One region of the Lysinibacillus sp. G01H genome, then DNA from elsewhere that is predicted to be linked to it. Evidence: predicted binding sites of a transcription regulator. Region 1 holds the regulator's gene; each other region holds the start of a gene.
What was found. Region 1 encodes LexA, which represses DNA repair genes until DNA is damaged. Its sites were predicted from a motif close to CGAACATATGTTCG; they were not measured.
Positions count from the first base shown of each region.

Region 1 (5,225 bases):
ATTTTGAGAAAAAAATTAGGTATAACACAAGCTGCACTTGCAAAAGAATGTGGGGTTGTGAGGCAGACCATTAATAGTATTGAAAATGATAAATATGATCCGACCCTTGAATTAGCTTTTAAGATTGCTAAGGTTCTCAATAGCCGTGTTGATGAGGTGTTTATCTATGACTAAATTTCACCCAGATTATATGATTACAATGAAGGATTTCGTGAAAGAACACTCGGCAATTTTAAGAAAACAAACTCAAGAAGTGGCGATACCAGTGACCAATGAGGACCGAAATACCCTCCTAGCCATGCTACAATATCTGAAAAATAGCCAAAATCCAACTCTAGTAAAAAAATATAAGCTTCGCCCTGGAAGTGGACTCTCTGCTAATCAAATTGGTGTAGATAAACGAATGTTTGCTGTACTCTTTGATGACCAAGAAATGATGCTGATAAACCCTAAAATAATGAGTCATTCCATCAATATGATTTATCTACCCGAGGGAGAAGGCTGTCTCTCTGTAAATCGACCTGTTCCTGGTTTTGTGCCGAGATATGAGAGGATTAAAGTCAAAGCTTACGACATTGATGGACATGAAATCATTGTACAGTTACAGGGCTATGGGGCCATCGTTGTACAACATGAAATCGATCATTTAAATGGCATCATGTTTTATGACCGAATAAATAAAGAGCACCCTTTCCAACTGCCTAAAAATGTTATTATCGAGAGCTTTTCTTCCTCTCAGTAGTTTTTTACAAAAAAAATTAGCAGGAATATTATTTTCCTGCTAATCTTTCTTGGTGCTCTTGGAAACGACGATGGACAGTCGCCTTACTTACCTCAAAGCCTAACCCTCTAAGCGTTATAGAAATTTCTTCAAAGGTAAATCCACGTTTGCGTAGCTTTACAATTTCATCTACAGGTAGATCTTTACGCTCCTGCCCCTGCGGATTACCTCTGTTCGATAAATTATTTTCAGGACGATAGCCGTTTTCTACAGCACGTCGCATACCTCGTCGTATTTTAGCATTATGAATTCTACGCTGATATTCCTCTACAATCGCTAAAATTTCTAGCAGCATCGTGTCCATTTCATTTAATTGAACTGGGCCAGCATCACGCATAGAAAAAACATCCGTTGCTGATTTTTGTAATAAATGCAATACAGCCATTCTTGCATTGCCTCGTCCTAAACGAGTTTCATCTTGTACAAAAAGGGCATTAATGTTTTTATCTTTTATGAAATCAAGCATTTCTAGTAAGCCTGCACGTTCTACATCATAACCACTATGCTGATCTTTAAACACGCCCTTCACCGCATAGCCTTGCTCCTTAGCATAGCGCAGCAACTCTTCCTGTTGACGCTCTAATGAGGAGCTTTGTGTTTCTTTTTCAGTACTTACGCGACAATAGACAACAGCCGACAGTTGATTATTTATCATTGTTCATTTCTCGCAATTTCGATAGTATTGATGGGACTGGCTTGATCACTCACTACAGGAATAACTAGAGATTTTCCCGCTACAATTTTAATATCTGCTAGTTCATTTTCCGTTTTTACAAGCTTTATCCAATCATCAGTACTCATTTTACCACGATATTGCTCCGCTAACGACCACAAGCTATCCCCATGTTCGATTTGGATTTCTGCGTAACTAACTTTTCCTGGATCAGTAATGTAAAGGTATGCTGCAAATAGTAGGCAAGCTCCTAATAAAATTGAGATATGTGTGTTTTTCTTAAACCATGTCATAATCATTACCCCTTTTTGAGAATGTTTGTTCGGAATGTATGTTCTCATAATAAAGCGAACAAACGTTTTTGTCAAACACTTTTCGAACCTATGTTTGCATACATGTTCGCATTCTGTTATACTATCAAATAAGAAGATTGATTTTAGAAAAAAGAGGTGAGCACTCATGAAAAAAGTTTCGAAAAGACAAGAGGACATTTTAGCTTTCATTAAGGAAGAGGTACGAGCTAAGGGATATCCGCCATCAGTACGTGAAATTGGCGAAGCAGTTGGACTTGCTTCCAGTTCAACTGTTCATGGACATTTAGCTCGATTAGAACAAAAAGGCTTTATTCGTCGAGATCCAACAAAGCCACGCGCAATTGAAATTTTAGAGCCTGAAGAATCCATCCAAAAGCAACAGGTGATCCATGTCCCACTTGTCGGGAAGGTTACAGCTGGTTCTCCAATTACAGCAATTGAAAACATTGAAGAATACTTCCCATTACCCGATACGTACGGCACAAGTGAAGATCAATTGTTCATGCTAGAAATTATGGGGGAATCAATGATTGAAGCCGGAATTTTAGATGGAGATTTAGTCATTGTAAAACAAAAGGCAACAGCTAATAACGGGGATATTGTTGTAGCTATGACAGCTGAAGATGAAGCAACTGTAAAACGCTTCTTTAAAGAGAAAAATCATTTCCGTTTACAGCCTGAAAATTCTTCTATGGAACCTATTATTGTCGATCAAGTTTCTATTTTAGGACAAGTTGTAGGTCTTTACAGACGGGTACATTAACTATTAAAACAGGTTTTGAGGATTATGTTCCTTCTAAGAGCATGTATCCTCTTTTTTACGCAAAAAAAGAATCCACAGACGATTGGATTCTTTGTACAATGCCCTCTAAGCTTCCTTCTTAAATTTTAAGCTAACTTCAACAAAGGCTGAAAATAGCTTTTGAGCACTCTCATCTCCTGCTATGGCTAGTTCCTCAGGATGCCACTGAACAGCCAAGCAAAATGGCATTTCCTCATGAACTACAGCTTCGATAATACCGTCATTTGATTTTGCCGCTACTTTTAATTTTTCTGCTAATACATTCACCGCTTGATGATGAAATGAATTCACTGCTATCTTCTCTTGTTCAACGATAGTCGCTAATAAATTGTCAGCAATAATCTGTACAGTGTGGGTAGCTACAGCTCTACCTGATTGCTGCATATGCTGGAGTAATTTAGTGCTAAAATGATCACTATCAATATCCTGATATAAGGTACCACCTAATGCAACATTTAGTATTTGAATCCCTCGACAAATCCCGAAAATAGGCATCTTTCGTTGGAATGCGGCTTCAATTATTGCTAACTCCACTGTATCACGCGCGGGATGAATTTTTCCAAGTTTTAATGAAGGCTCAGCCCCGAACAGAAATGGGTGCACGTCATGACCCCCGGATAATAATAAACCATCTGTAAGGGCTAAAATCTGGGCTGCCTCTTCTTCTACTCCAATTGGAATAATCAGTGGAATTCCACCAGCATCAATAATACTTTTGCTGTAAGCAGCATTTAATCGAGAGGATAAATCATCCTCCACAAAGGCTGTAATACCAATAATCGGTTTCACTTGCTTCCCTCCACATTCTTGAAGATTGAACAATTACCAAAAGCCTAAATACCAATTGATTAATAGATCGCCATAGAAATAAACAATGACTGCGGCCAATGCAATAGATGGCCCAAATGGAATGGGTGTTTTTCTCCCTTGTTTGTTCTTCGATAAAACGGTAATCCCGACAATCATACCAATCACTGCAGCTAAAAAAAGCGTTAATAGTGTATCAATCGTACCCAGAACGAGACCAATTAAAAAGAATAATTTAATATCGCCTCCACCCATGCCACCGTTTGATAGCACAGCAATGATATATAATATGCCAAAACCGACGACAGCACCCACAAGAGAGTCCCACCAAGGTGTTAATGGTGACAGAACTCGTCCAATAGCTAGCAAAGGTAAAAAGAATATTAATACCTTATCAGGAATTAGCATATAGGCCAAATCTGACACAACGATAATAACTAATAAGGAGATAAAAAAGAACGCTACTATCAATTCTATGCCCCAGCCTAGCTGCCAATAAGCAAAGGCAAATAATACACCTGTCATTAATTCTATGAATGGGTAAACCCAAGAAATTTTATTGCCACAACTCCGACATTTTCCTCCTAAAAATACATAGGATAAAACGGGTACTAAATCAAGCACCGTTAGTCGTCTCTGGCATTTCGGACAATGTGAAGGAGGATGTACAATCGATTCCTTCTGTGGTATACGTAAGCCAACTACATTATAAAAAGAGCCAAAGACAAGTCCAAATAAAAAAATAAAGATCGTATAAGCCATTTCCAATTTCATGTCCTCCTAAACCAATAGGCGCCCATACAAATGAAGTATGGGGCGCCTATCAAAAAAGTTTATTGTTGTTCTTCGTAATAGAACGTCGTCACTTGCACTGTTGCCTTTAACGTAAGATCTGCATCTTTCTCAAGCTGTGCCTGCTCTCCTGGCAATTTAAATTCAATCTTATCGGTTTTCATGACACGCTCTAATTGTTCAACCTCCTGTAAAAAGCTTTCAAGAGAATTAAAATCAAGCGCACCCACCTCTAATATAAAAGTAATAAGCTTTAGATTAGTTGGTAAAGAGTCCTCCGAAAGAGATGCAATCGGTGTAGTACTCTCCTTGTTCTGCTGATCACCATTGACCTCTGCTTCAGCCTGCTCCAACATATTGAGATCATTCGATACATCAGAAGGTGTCACAGTGCCGTCCTCACCTTGAACAGTTAAAGACTGTATACGAGTTCCTGTCACCTCTTCAATCTCAGCTAAATCAAGAATAATCTTTTCAACGGCTCTTGTTGCAGGTAGCTTTTGTCTTAAGGCTAATATATTGATTGTAGGCTGTCCCTGCTCCTTGTCTAATTGAGCTAGTTGTTCTTTGACACTAGCTAATTCTTGCTGCACCTGCAACACATTACTCTCTTTTTCATTCACTTCATTCAATTTTGGTGAAAGCAAATAATAATACAGCGCAAATAAAATAGCAGCTATTAGCGCAAGTAACAAGATCATAGATGAATTTTTACTACTCGTTAATTTATTCATGAGCGTCGTCCTCCAGCTAAATACATAAAATCGATTGTCGCTGTAATGGACACTGAATAGCGCGGTACTTCTTTAAATTTTTGTTGGGGTGTTAACTCCCTTTGTTCACCTAGCTCTATATCAAAGTTTGAGACCGTGTTAATTTGAGCGTCTGTAAAATAGCTACTCATTAAAAGCCGCTCCACATATTTCGATATATCTGTCATCGTTTCAAAATCCACTTCAATATTCACCGTATTCTCTCCGAAAACGTAGCTACGTAAATAGGAATGGGTTGGTAATAAAGTTTTCGTTTCATCAATCAACGGTGTTACAGGATATG
Region 1 covers NZ_CP118397.1:1,270,199-1,275,423, reverse strand. The annotation lists gene PSR12_RS06110 (helix-turn-helix transcriptional regulator) at 1-174, shown strand, start outside; gene def (peptide deformylase) at 167-742, shown strand; gene PSR12_RS06100 (YneB family resolvase-like protein) at 771-1,436, opposite strand; gene yneA (cell division suppressor protein YneA) at 1,433-1,747, opposite strand; gene lexA (transcriptional repressor LexA) at 1,914-2,531, shown strand; gene PSR12_RS06085 (gamma-glutamyl-gamma-aminobutyrate hydrolase family protein) at 2,637-3,359, opposite strand; gene PSR12_RS06080 (prepilin peptidase) at 3,393-4,145, opposite strand; gene PSR12_RS06075 (hypothetical protein) at 4,211-4,903, opposite strand; gene PSR12_RS06070 (PilN domain-containing protein) at 4,900-5,225, opposite strand, start outside.

Region 2 (5,225 bases), 99 kb from region 1:
AGTTTTCAAGTGTTTCACTACGTGCACCTGGACGAGCTGCTGATAATGCATCAGCTGCAGCGACTAATACCGCAATAACAGATGTTGCTTCAGTATCACCATGATGCGAAGCAATACTATTAATGACAACTGGGTGTTCCTTATACTTTGTTGCTAATTCCACACCAATTTCAACGTGGCTTCCTTCAACTTCATGATCGATTGCTTTTCCAATATCATGTAATAAGCCTGCACGACGAGCCAATGCCACATCTTCACCAAGTTCAGCAGCAAGTAATCCTGCTAAATGTGCGACTTCAATTGAATGTTTTAGAACATTTTGTCCATAGCTTGTACGATATTTCATGCGGCCTAAAATTTTCATTAAATCTGGATGTAAGTTATGAATACCAATTTCAAATGTAGTTTGCTCACCTGTTTCGCGGATTTGTTCATCCACTTCACGTCGAGCTTTTTCCACCATTTCCTCAATACGAGCTGGGTGAATACGTCCATCCTGTACAAGTTTTTCAAGTGCAAGTCGAGCTGTTTCACGGCGAATTGGATCAAAGCCTGATAATATAACCGCTTCTGGCGTATCATCAATAATTAAATCAATTCCTGTTAACGTTTCCAATGTACGGATATTACGGCCTTCACGACCAATAATACGTCCCTTCATTTCATCATTTGGCAAGTTCACAACAGATACAGTTGTTTCTGCTACGTGATCTGCAGCAAAGCGTTGTAGTGCTAATGATAAAATTTCACGTGCTTTTTTATCTGAGTCTTCTTTCGCACGTGTTTCAGCTTCTTTCGTCATCACAGCAATATCAGTTGATAACTCTTTTTCTACTTCATTGAGGATAATTGATTTAGCTTCATCCCTAGTCAAAGCAGAAATACGTTCTAGCTCTGTTTTTTGTGATGCCATGAGCTCGTCCACTTTGCTCTCCATCTGTTCAATATGCTGTTGTCTTTCAGCTAGAGCTTGTTCTTTGCGCTCTAAGCCAGCTTCTCTCTTATTTAGAGCATCATCTTTGCGATCAAGATTCTCTTCTCTTTGCAATAAACGGTTCTCTTGTTTTTGAAGTTCTAAACGACGTTCACGAATGTCATTTTCAGCTTCAATACGAAATTTGTGAGTTTCATCTTTGGCTTCAAGTAGTGCTTCTTTCTTCATTGCCTCCGCTTCTCGTTTTCCTTCTTCAACGATTGTTTCAGCGACATGTTTAGCACCAGTGATTTTTGAGTCATTCACTTTTTTCATGTAGATATAGCTAACAGCGGCACCAACGATGAGTCCAAGCAAAGCGGAGATGATAGTAATTCCATCCATATGAACACCTCCTCTTGCTATTTGGGTATTACAGTTTCAGTCGGCGCATACATCTATGTCGCCTTAGCTAAAATGCACCAGATTTTGTTAAAATTTATGCAAAACCCGTTTCATTGGCCAAAGGCATTATCTTCATCCAGTAGGCGTTTAGACATCCATTTTAAAGGATATTTCACTATAAAACATTTGCTAAATGAGGATAAAATGTACTGCCTATTTAAAGTCATAATTCAGAAATTATACATATTTAATTGTATAGCTAGCCTCATGCTCTGTCAAGGATAGTCAGGCGTATGTTCGCCACCTTAGCCAAAAAAAGTAAGTCCTATCCATTCAGTGAATTTTTTCCCTATTACTATTTCACTAGAAAATTTTTCATGTTAAATACAATTAATAAAAAAACAGTACATAAGAAATAAACACATAGCCTCTCTCTTATTATGTGTAAAAATTTAAGAATATAGACAAAAAAATGCATTGCCCCCTCAATAAAGTGGGAACAATGCAATCATTAATTATTCTTCTTCCAGAAGCAACATTAATTCTTCATCCATCTCTTCTTCATCATGGGCCGCAATTGTATAAGAAGAAGCCGCAATACCATAAGAAGCTCGGATTTTATTTGCTATGTCTTCTAGGACAGCAGTATTTTCTTTTAAATACTGTTTAGCATTTTCTCGTCCTTGACCTAAGCGCTCATCGCCATATGCATACCAAGAACCGCTTTTTTGCACAATGTCTAATTCCACGCCTAAATCGACTGTCTCGCCTTCTTTAGAAATCCCTTCTCCATACATAATATCTACTTCAGCTGTACGGAAAGGTGGTGCTACTTTATTTTTTACAATTTTAATTTTAGTACGGTTACCAACAATATCATTACCTTGCTTAATAGCTTCTGCACGACGCACTTCTAAACGGACAGAGCTGTAGAATTTAAGCGCACGTCCACCTGGTGTTGTTTCTGGATTACCGAACATGACACCAATTTTTTCACGAATTTGGTTAATGAAAATAGCAATCGTTTTTGATTTATTAATCGCACCTGAAAGTTTACGTAAAGCTTGAGACATTAGACGAGCTTGTAAGCCGACATGAGAGTCACCCATATCCCCTTCAATTTCAGCTTTTGGCACTAAGGCAGCAACCGAGTCAATAACAATAATATCAATAGCTCCACTACGCACTAATGCTTCTGCAATTTCAAGTGCTTGCTCACCTGTGTCGGGCTGTGATAATAATAGCTCATCAATATTCACACCTAATTTTTGTGCATAGATTGGATCTAATGCATGCTCCGCGTCGATAAATGCTGCTTGTCCACCTGATGCCTGTACTTCAGCAATGGCATGTAGAGCAACTGTTGTTTTACCAGACGATTCGGGACCGTATACTTCAATAATACGTCCACGTGGATATCCACCCACTCCTAATGCAGCATCAAGTGCTAGTGACCCACTTGAAGATGTTGCAATTTCTAAATCAGTTTTTTCACCAAGTTTCATGATGGAACCTTTACCAAAATTCTTCTCAATTTGTTTTAGAGCCTGTTCTAAGGCTGCTTTACGATCACTCATTCATTTTCCTCCTTCGAAAACTGTTCACTGTTTTTATCTATCTCTACTATACTTGTTTTTGAGAAAACGCGCAAGAAAAAAGCGAACATTTATTCGTTTTTTCTTCAAAATAAAAATTTGGATAGTTTTCCTCTACCCAAATTCCTATGTTTTACTCTATTTTAATAACGTTTTGTGTAGCCACGTTCTTCTAAAAGCTGCATTAAATAATGGCATGTAAATTTCACCGCACGGAGTCGATTCGTATTACGCATGCCTGATAAATGAAGTAAATATGTAAGCGGCTCCTCGTCATTTATGGCAATACCAATCCAAACCGTACCTACTGGCTGATGATCATGCGCAGTGGGGCCTGCTTCTCCTGTAAGGCCAATCCCAATATTTGTAGCAAATTTCTCACGAACAGCACTTGCCATTGCCGCTGCGCATTCAGCACTCACAACACCATGTGTATCAATTAATTCTTGTGAAATGCCTAGCTGTTTTACTTTCGCATCTGCTGCATAGGTAACAACGCCTCCTATAAGCGCATTGCCTACCCCAGGAATTTCCGCAAGCTCAGATTGAAATAAACCAGCAGTTAAACTTTCTGCAGCCGCAATTGTTAGCTCATTATCCAGTAGCATTTCTACCGTTTTTGAGGCAAGGGAATCATCATCTACACCATATTGATAATCACCAACAAGGGCTTGGATTTCTGCAACCTTTGCCTTAATAAGCTGCCCAGCTTGCTGCTCTGTTGCTGCTTTAGCTGTTACGCGTAACGTTACCTCACCATCAGAAGCAAGTGGAGCAACTGTTGGATTGGTTTGTGCATCTAAAATATTTTGAACTTGTACTTCAAGCTCAGCCTCACCAATTCCATAAAATCGCATAACATGTGATGCAATGATCCCTCCATCGTTAAGCATCGCAGCAAGTTTAGGTTTAGCCTCAAATTGAAACATTGGTTCTAACTCTTTTGGAGGTCCTGGTAATAAAATATAAGTGCGATCATTTTTTGTGAAGATCATACCTGGAGCCATTCCATGGTGATTAGCTAATACTTCACTCCCAGCTAAAATTAATGCCTGTTTACGATTATTTTCCGTCATTGGACGTCCTCGTTTAGCAAAAAATTGCTCAATATACGTCAATGCTACTTCATCAAACTCAAGAGAAACACCAAGATGACGTGCAATCGTTTCCTTCGTTAAATCATCTTTTGTTGGACCAAGTCCTCCCGAAAAAATAATGAGATCTGCACGAGACTCTGCCACTTCGATAGCTTGTTCTAAACGCTTTGCATTATCGCCTACTACGGTATGATAAAAAACGTTGATGCCAAGCTCGGATAGCTGGCTTGAGATAAATCTCGCATTTGTATTCGTAATTTGACCTAATAATAGTTCTGAGCCAACCGCAAGAATTTCAGCATTCATGATCCCAAGACCTTTCTTATTTAGACTCAAGTAATACACGTCGATTTAGATAGAAATAATCCCATCCTGACCAAAGTGTAAAGAACAATGCAACATAGAGCATGATTGTATCAAATGGAATACCAACCAATGTAAAGATTGTATTGTGTAAAAGAGCAGCAGCAATCGCTACAATTTGTGCCCAAGTTTTAATTTTACCAAGCTGATTGGCAGCTACGACTTCTCCTCCACCTGCCAAAATCAAACGTAAACCCGTTACAGCAAATTCACGACTGATAATAATGATAATTACCCAAGCAGGTGCCATCTTAAGCTCGACCATTAAAATAAAGGCTGCTGAGACAAGTAACTTGTCAGCTAAGGGATCTAAAAATTTCCCAAATGTCGTTACAAGATTATACTTACGTGCGTAATAACCATCCACCCAATCGGTTGTTGAAGCAAAGATAAAAATAAGTGCGCCTATAAAATGATGAATTGGCATCTCTGCACCAAAAAGTGATAATGTTCCCCAGCCAAAATCAAACATCATAACAATGACAAAGAATGGAATAAGTAAGATTCGAGAGATGGTAATTTTATTTGGAATGTTCATTTTTCTAACACCTTTCATGATGAAAGAAAGTAGTCATCATGTGATGACTACTGTTCTTTATTGAAATTGATGACGATATTTTGCGTTACAATTTGTTGTGCATACGTTAGAAGTTCGTCATTAATATAGATTTTAGCTTGCGTTGAATTACCGAGACGAATACGAACATAGTTTTGTGTTGAGGCGTCAAATTCAACTACTTCCCCGGCATTATAGACACGCGTATCTGTTAAGATTTCTTGTTGCTGTTGATTGCGAATACCAACAAATGTAGGGCCTGATATTTCAATTTTCAGTTTCATTGTATCTGTCCC
Region 2 covers NZ_CP118397.1:1,170,765-1,175,989, reverse strand. The annotation lists gene rny (ribonuclease Y) at 1-1,318, opposite strand, end outside; gene recA (recombinase RecA) at 1,834-2,895, opposite strand; gene PSR12_RS05615 (competence/damage-inducible protein A) at 3,057-4,316, opposite strand; gene pgsA (CDP-diacylglycerol--glycerol-3-phosphate 3-phosphatidyltransferase) at 4,333-4,911, opposite strand; gene PSR12_RS05605 (helix-turn-helix domain-containing protein) at 4,959-5,225, opposite strand, start outside.
Region 2: a site for LexA is predicted at 2,978-2,991, ahead of recA (recombinase RecA). Genes of this name have one in related genera too.

Region 3 (5,225 bases), 1.9 Mb from region 1:
TGAACGATTAACATAAACGGACGTATAACGTTTCGTAGGAGGAGCAAGAACATGGATTTAAAGCAATACGTTACAACGGTTGAAAACTGGCCAAAAGAAGGCATTACTTTCAGAGATATTACGACAATTATGGATAATGGGCCTGCCTACAAATATGCAACAGATCAAATTGTAGAATATGCTAAAGAAGTAGGTGCAGAAATTGTAGTTGGACCTGAAGCTCGTGGGTTTATTATCGGTTGCCCAGTAGCTTATGCGCTTGAAATTGGATTTGCACCTGTTCGTAAACCAGGTAAATTACCGCGAGAGGTTATTAGTGCCGACTATGGTTTAGAGTATGGAAAAGATACATTAACAATGCATCACGATGCGATTAAGCCTGGTCAAAAGGTGTTAATCTGTGATGATTTACTAGCAACTGGGGGAACAGTTGAAGCAACAGTGCGTTTAGTAGAACAATTAGGTGGTCAGGTAGTAGGCTGCGCATTCCTAATCGAACTTCAAGAATTAAATGGTCGCGAAAAGCTTGGCGATTTAAATATTAAAACACTTATTCAATATTAAGAGCATTGCAAAAAGCGCCCTACACTGTAGGCGCTTTTTTTTATACTTCGTCATAGGCTTGAATAATTTTTTGCATTGTACGCAATGTATCGTAGAAATCTGCGTATTTTTCGGTTCCAATATCCTCGATAATTCTATCTTGAATGCCTTGCCAAATAGGTGCGGCTTCATGCAACTTTTCTAATCCTTTTTCAGTGAGCGTAATTTTTTTTGTGCGAGCATCATTTGTATCTCGTTTTAATTCAACATAGCCATGTTGCTTTAATAGATTAATATTACGTGTTACAGTGGTTTGATCGAGTTGCAAAATTTCACCTAAACGGCTGATTGAGACAGCTTGTTGAAGGTCGATATGAGCAAGCATCGAATATTGTGTAACCTTTAAACCAGTAGGCTGTAGCAATTTATCATATAATTGCGTGACAACCCTTGTTTTTTTTCTAAGGTTTGCACAAACACAAATTTGTGTATAATCAATATCTTTAAGTTGTTTCTTCATCGACAGTACTCCTTTAAGGGGATTCTACTAACTATAAGTATACACCCAATAACTAGAAATTCCTTCTTGACAGCTTTATGAACGATTACTATGATTATACATGTATATACATATAAATGAAATAAGCAGACTTAAACATGTATATACATGTTTTGTAGTCTATCAAAGAAAAGAAGGTGTTGAGGTGAAGCGTGTTCATTATAGTTGGTTTATTTTAATCGTCACATTTTTCTCGATAATTGTCGCAGGGATTACGATGTCATCATCTGGCGTGTTTATCGAACCTCTTGAAAAAGAATTTCACTGGGATCGTTCAACCATTGCATTAGCTTTTGCTGTAAGTTTGTTTTTATATGGCATATCTGGACCATTTATGGCTGCGTTGCTTGAAGTTATAGGCTTAAAGAAAATGATGCTAGGTGCCATGGCAACTTTAGTATTAGGAATGACTTTAACATTTTTGATGAGTGAATCCTGGCAGCTAATCGTTATTTGGGGTGGCATTATTGGTCTTGGGGCAAGTCTTTTTTTAACTGTCCTTAGCCCATATGTGGCGAATCATTGGTTTGTAAAACGTAGAGGGTTAGCGGTTGGTATTTTAACGGCAAGTACAGCCACAGGCCAGTTAATTTTATTACCAGTTCTAGCTATCATTATTGAACACTATTCTTGGCGATGGGCCATCACATTAATGCTACTCCTTAGTATCATAATGCTTTTCATGATTGCAATTTTTATAAGAAATAGACCTCAGGATATAGGATTAACTCCTTATGGACAAGAGGAGGCTATAGAGGAACAACCAATACAGCAAAAGAAGAATCCAATAGCTATGGCTTTTAAAGGTTTATTTGAGGCGATTAAGGTTAAAGCATTTTGGCTCTTAGCAGGTAGCTTTTTTATTTGTGGGCTATCGACAAGCGGATTAATTGGTACTCATTTTGTTTCTTATTGTATTAGCTTTGGCGTTCCTTTAGTCACTGCCGCATCATTCCTTTCTTTTATGGGCATTTTTAATTTATTAGGTACAACTGCGTCTGGCTGGTTATCTGATCGCTTCGATAATCGGTGGTTATTGTTTTGGTATTACCTGTTAAGAGGCGCATCTCTATTATTGCTTCCTTACGCACTCGCACAAGGATCATATGTTTTATTAACGATTTTCACGATCTTTTACGGACTAGATTGGATTGCTACAGTGCCACCAACCATCAGTATGACACGACAAATTTTTGGTATGCAAAAAAGCAGTATTATCTACGGCTGGATATTTGCTTCACATCAAGCAGGAGCGGCGGTTGCTGCGTATGGTGGAGGGTTAATTTATAAATTTTTTAACGCTTATACATGGGCTTTTTTCCTTGCAGGAATGTTTTGTGCAATGGCCAGCTTATTCGTTATCATTGTTAAAAAACAAACACCTCAGCAAGCATAAACAAATATAAGTTGAACCTCGGTAAGATGAGGTTCAACTTTTTTAATAAAGAATCTTTTGACATAGCACAAACAAAAGTTTATAATATAAACAAATATAATAAAAGGTGATGCTATGAATGAAAGAGAACAGGCGGTGCTTGCTTTAATTCGCCAGAATCCGTTTATGTCTCAGCAAGAAATGGCAGATGCAATGAATCTGTCGCGTCCTGTGCTTGCTAATTTAGTGTCTAGTTTAACGAAGCAAGGAAAAATTGTAGGTCGTGCTTATATATTACCCGAAGAAAATGAAATTATTTGCATCGGTGGAGCTAATTTAGACCGCAAATTCCATGTCAAGGGCAATGTTCAATTTGGAACATCTAACCCAGCCAGTTCTTCCTTTAGTGTAGGTGGTGTTGGTCGAAATATTGCTGAAAACTTAGGCAGATTAAACCACCAAGTGACGTTACTGACAACGGCAGGTAAGGATGCTGATTGGCAAGTGATCCAAGAGGCTTCGGAATCCTTTATGAATCTACGTTATGTAGAGCAGCTTGCAGAGGCTACTACAGGCTCTTATACTGCCATCATGGATGAACAAGGTGAGCTAGCACTAGCTGTAGCAAATATGGAGGTTTACGACCTTCTGTTACCTAGCTTGTTGAAAAAACATGAAACAATGCTTGTAAACGCGGGCTGTTTTATTTTGGATTTAAACTGCCCAAAAGAAACAGTAGCGTATATCCAGCAAGTAGCCATTGCTCGTGATATTCCACTTGTCATTGTGCCAGTATCTTCGCCCAAAATGAATCGACTACCTGAAACATTACAAGGCGTAACTTGGTTTATTTGTAACACAGATGAAGCGGAAACGATTGTTGGACATAAAATTGAAAACGCTACCCATTATGAAAAAGCTTTACAACAGCTCCTACAATTAGGTGCGGAGCATGTCATTATCACGGCTGGCAGCAAGGGCGTTTATGCAGCGTCTACAACGATTGCCCCTCGTCATTTTGCCGCTAAAGTAATTGACAAAATTGAAGATGTCACAGGAGCAGGAGATGCCTTTGTCAGCGCTGTCATACACAGTTGGCTGACTGGACAATCTTTTGAGACATGTATTGATGCTGGATTAACCAATGCAAAAAATACATTGGCATCTCCTTATACAGTAAGACCTGAATTATCAGTAGATTTGTTGAAAAATGAAATGGAGGAATAACAACATGAAAGATTTCATCGTATTATCAGAAGAAGTAAAAGCAGGACAAGCAAAAGGTCTACCAATCGTTGCATTAGAATCAACAATTATTTCACACGGTATGCCATACCCACAAAACGTGCAAACTGCGCGTGAAGTTGAGCAAATTATTCGCGATAATGGTGCAGTCCCAGCAACAATTGCATTAATTGATGGAAAAATTAAAATTGGTCTATCAGATGAAGAGCTTGAAATGTTCGGTAATGCTCAAGGTGTTGCAAAAGCTTCACGTCGTGACTTAGGCTACTTACTAGCAACGAAAAAATTAGGTGCTACAACAGTTGCAGCGACAATGATCTGTGCAGAGCTTGCCGGTATTGAAATCTTTGTTACAGGTGGTATTGGTGGTGTACACCGTGGTGCGGAAACAACAATGGATGTCTCTGCTGATTTAGAAGAATTAGCACAAACAAATGTTGCCGTTATCTGTGCGGGTGCAAAATCTATTTTAGACATCGGTCTTACATTAGAATATCTTGAAACAAAAGGTGTGCCAGTGGTTGGTTATGGTACGAATGAATTGCCAGCATTCTACACACGTCAAAGTGGATTTGATGTAAACTTCCAATTAGATACGCCAGAAGAAATTGCAGCAATGCTATCTGCGAAATGGAAATTAGGCTTAAAAGGTGGCGCTGTCATCGCAAATCCAATTCCTGAGGCGGAAGCATTAGAGCATGCATTTATTACAAACATTATTGAAAAAGCTTTAGTTGAAGCAGAAGAGAATGGCATTCAAGGTAAAAACGTTACACCATTCTTACTTGGCAAAGTTAAAGAATTAACAGAAGGTAAAAGTCTTGATGCCAACATTGCATTAGTGAAAAACAATGCAGTAGTCGGCGCGAAAATTGCTGTAGCTTACAATCAATTACATTAATCAATTTGTCGAAACAAGGACTCTTTGTGACGTGAAGTCGCAGAGGGTCTTTTTTATTAAAAAGAAGAATATTTTTTCCATTTTTCGAACTGTTCACGAGATTAACTAAACTAAATGATACAGTCTCTTTACAATAGACCACTATATTTTATACAATAAAGTTTATATCTAATCTGAAAAATTTGACGAGCAAGGTGGACATGTTATGGCGAAAGAGCAAATTTTGACTCCTGAGGACGTTTTTGAGTTAGTCAAATCCTACATGAATGATGAAAATGTCGCATTCGTGAAAAAAGCATATGAATTAGCAAGGGATGCCCATATTGAGCAATTCCGTAGCTCAGGTGAACCGTATATTATTCACCCAGTACAAGTAGCAGGTATTCTAGCTGAATTACAAATGGACCCAGAAACTGTAGCGGCAGGTTTTTTACATGATGTTGTCGAAGATACGGATTTTACACGGGATGATTTGGTACGTGAATTTGGCGAAGAGGTAGCCGTGCTTGTTGATGGTGTTACCAAGCTAGGGAAAATTAAATATTTATCAAAAGAGGCGCAGCAGGCAGAAAATCATCGGAAAATGTTTGTGGCTATGGCGC
Region 3 covers NZ_CP118397.1:3,188,681-3,193,905, reverse strand. The annotation lists gene recJ (single-stranded-DNA-specific exonuclease RecJ) at 1-16, shown strand, start outside; gene PSR12_RS16270 (adenine phosphoribosyltransferase) at 52-564, shown strand; gene PSR12_RS16265 (MarR family winged helix-turn-helix transcriptional regulator) at 605-1,063, opposite strand; gene PSR12_RS16260 (MFS transporter) at 1,248-2,498, shown strand; gene PSR12_RS16255 (carbohydrate kinase) at 2,613-3,704, shown strand; gene PSR12_RS16250 (pseudouridine-5'-phosphate glycosidase) at 3,709-4,623, shown strand; gene PSR12_RS16245 (RelA/SpoT family protein) at 4,829-5,225, shown strand, end outside.
Region 3: a site for LexA is predicted at 2,567-2,580, ahead of PSR12_RS16255 (carbohydrate kinase). Genes of this name have one in related genera too.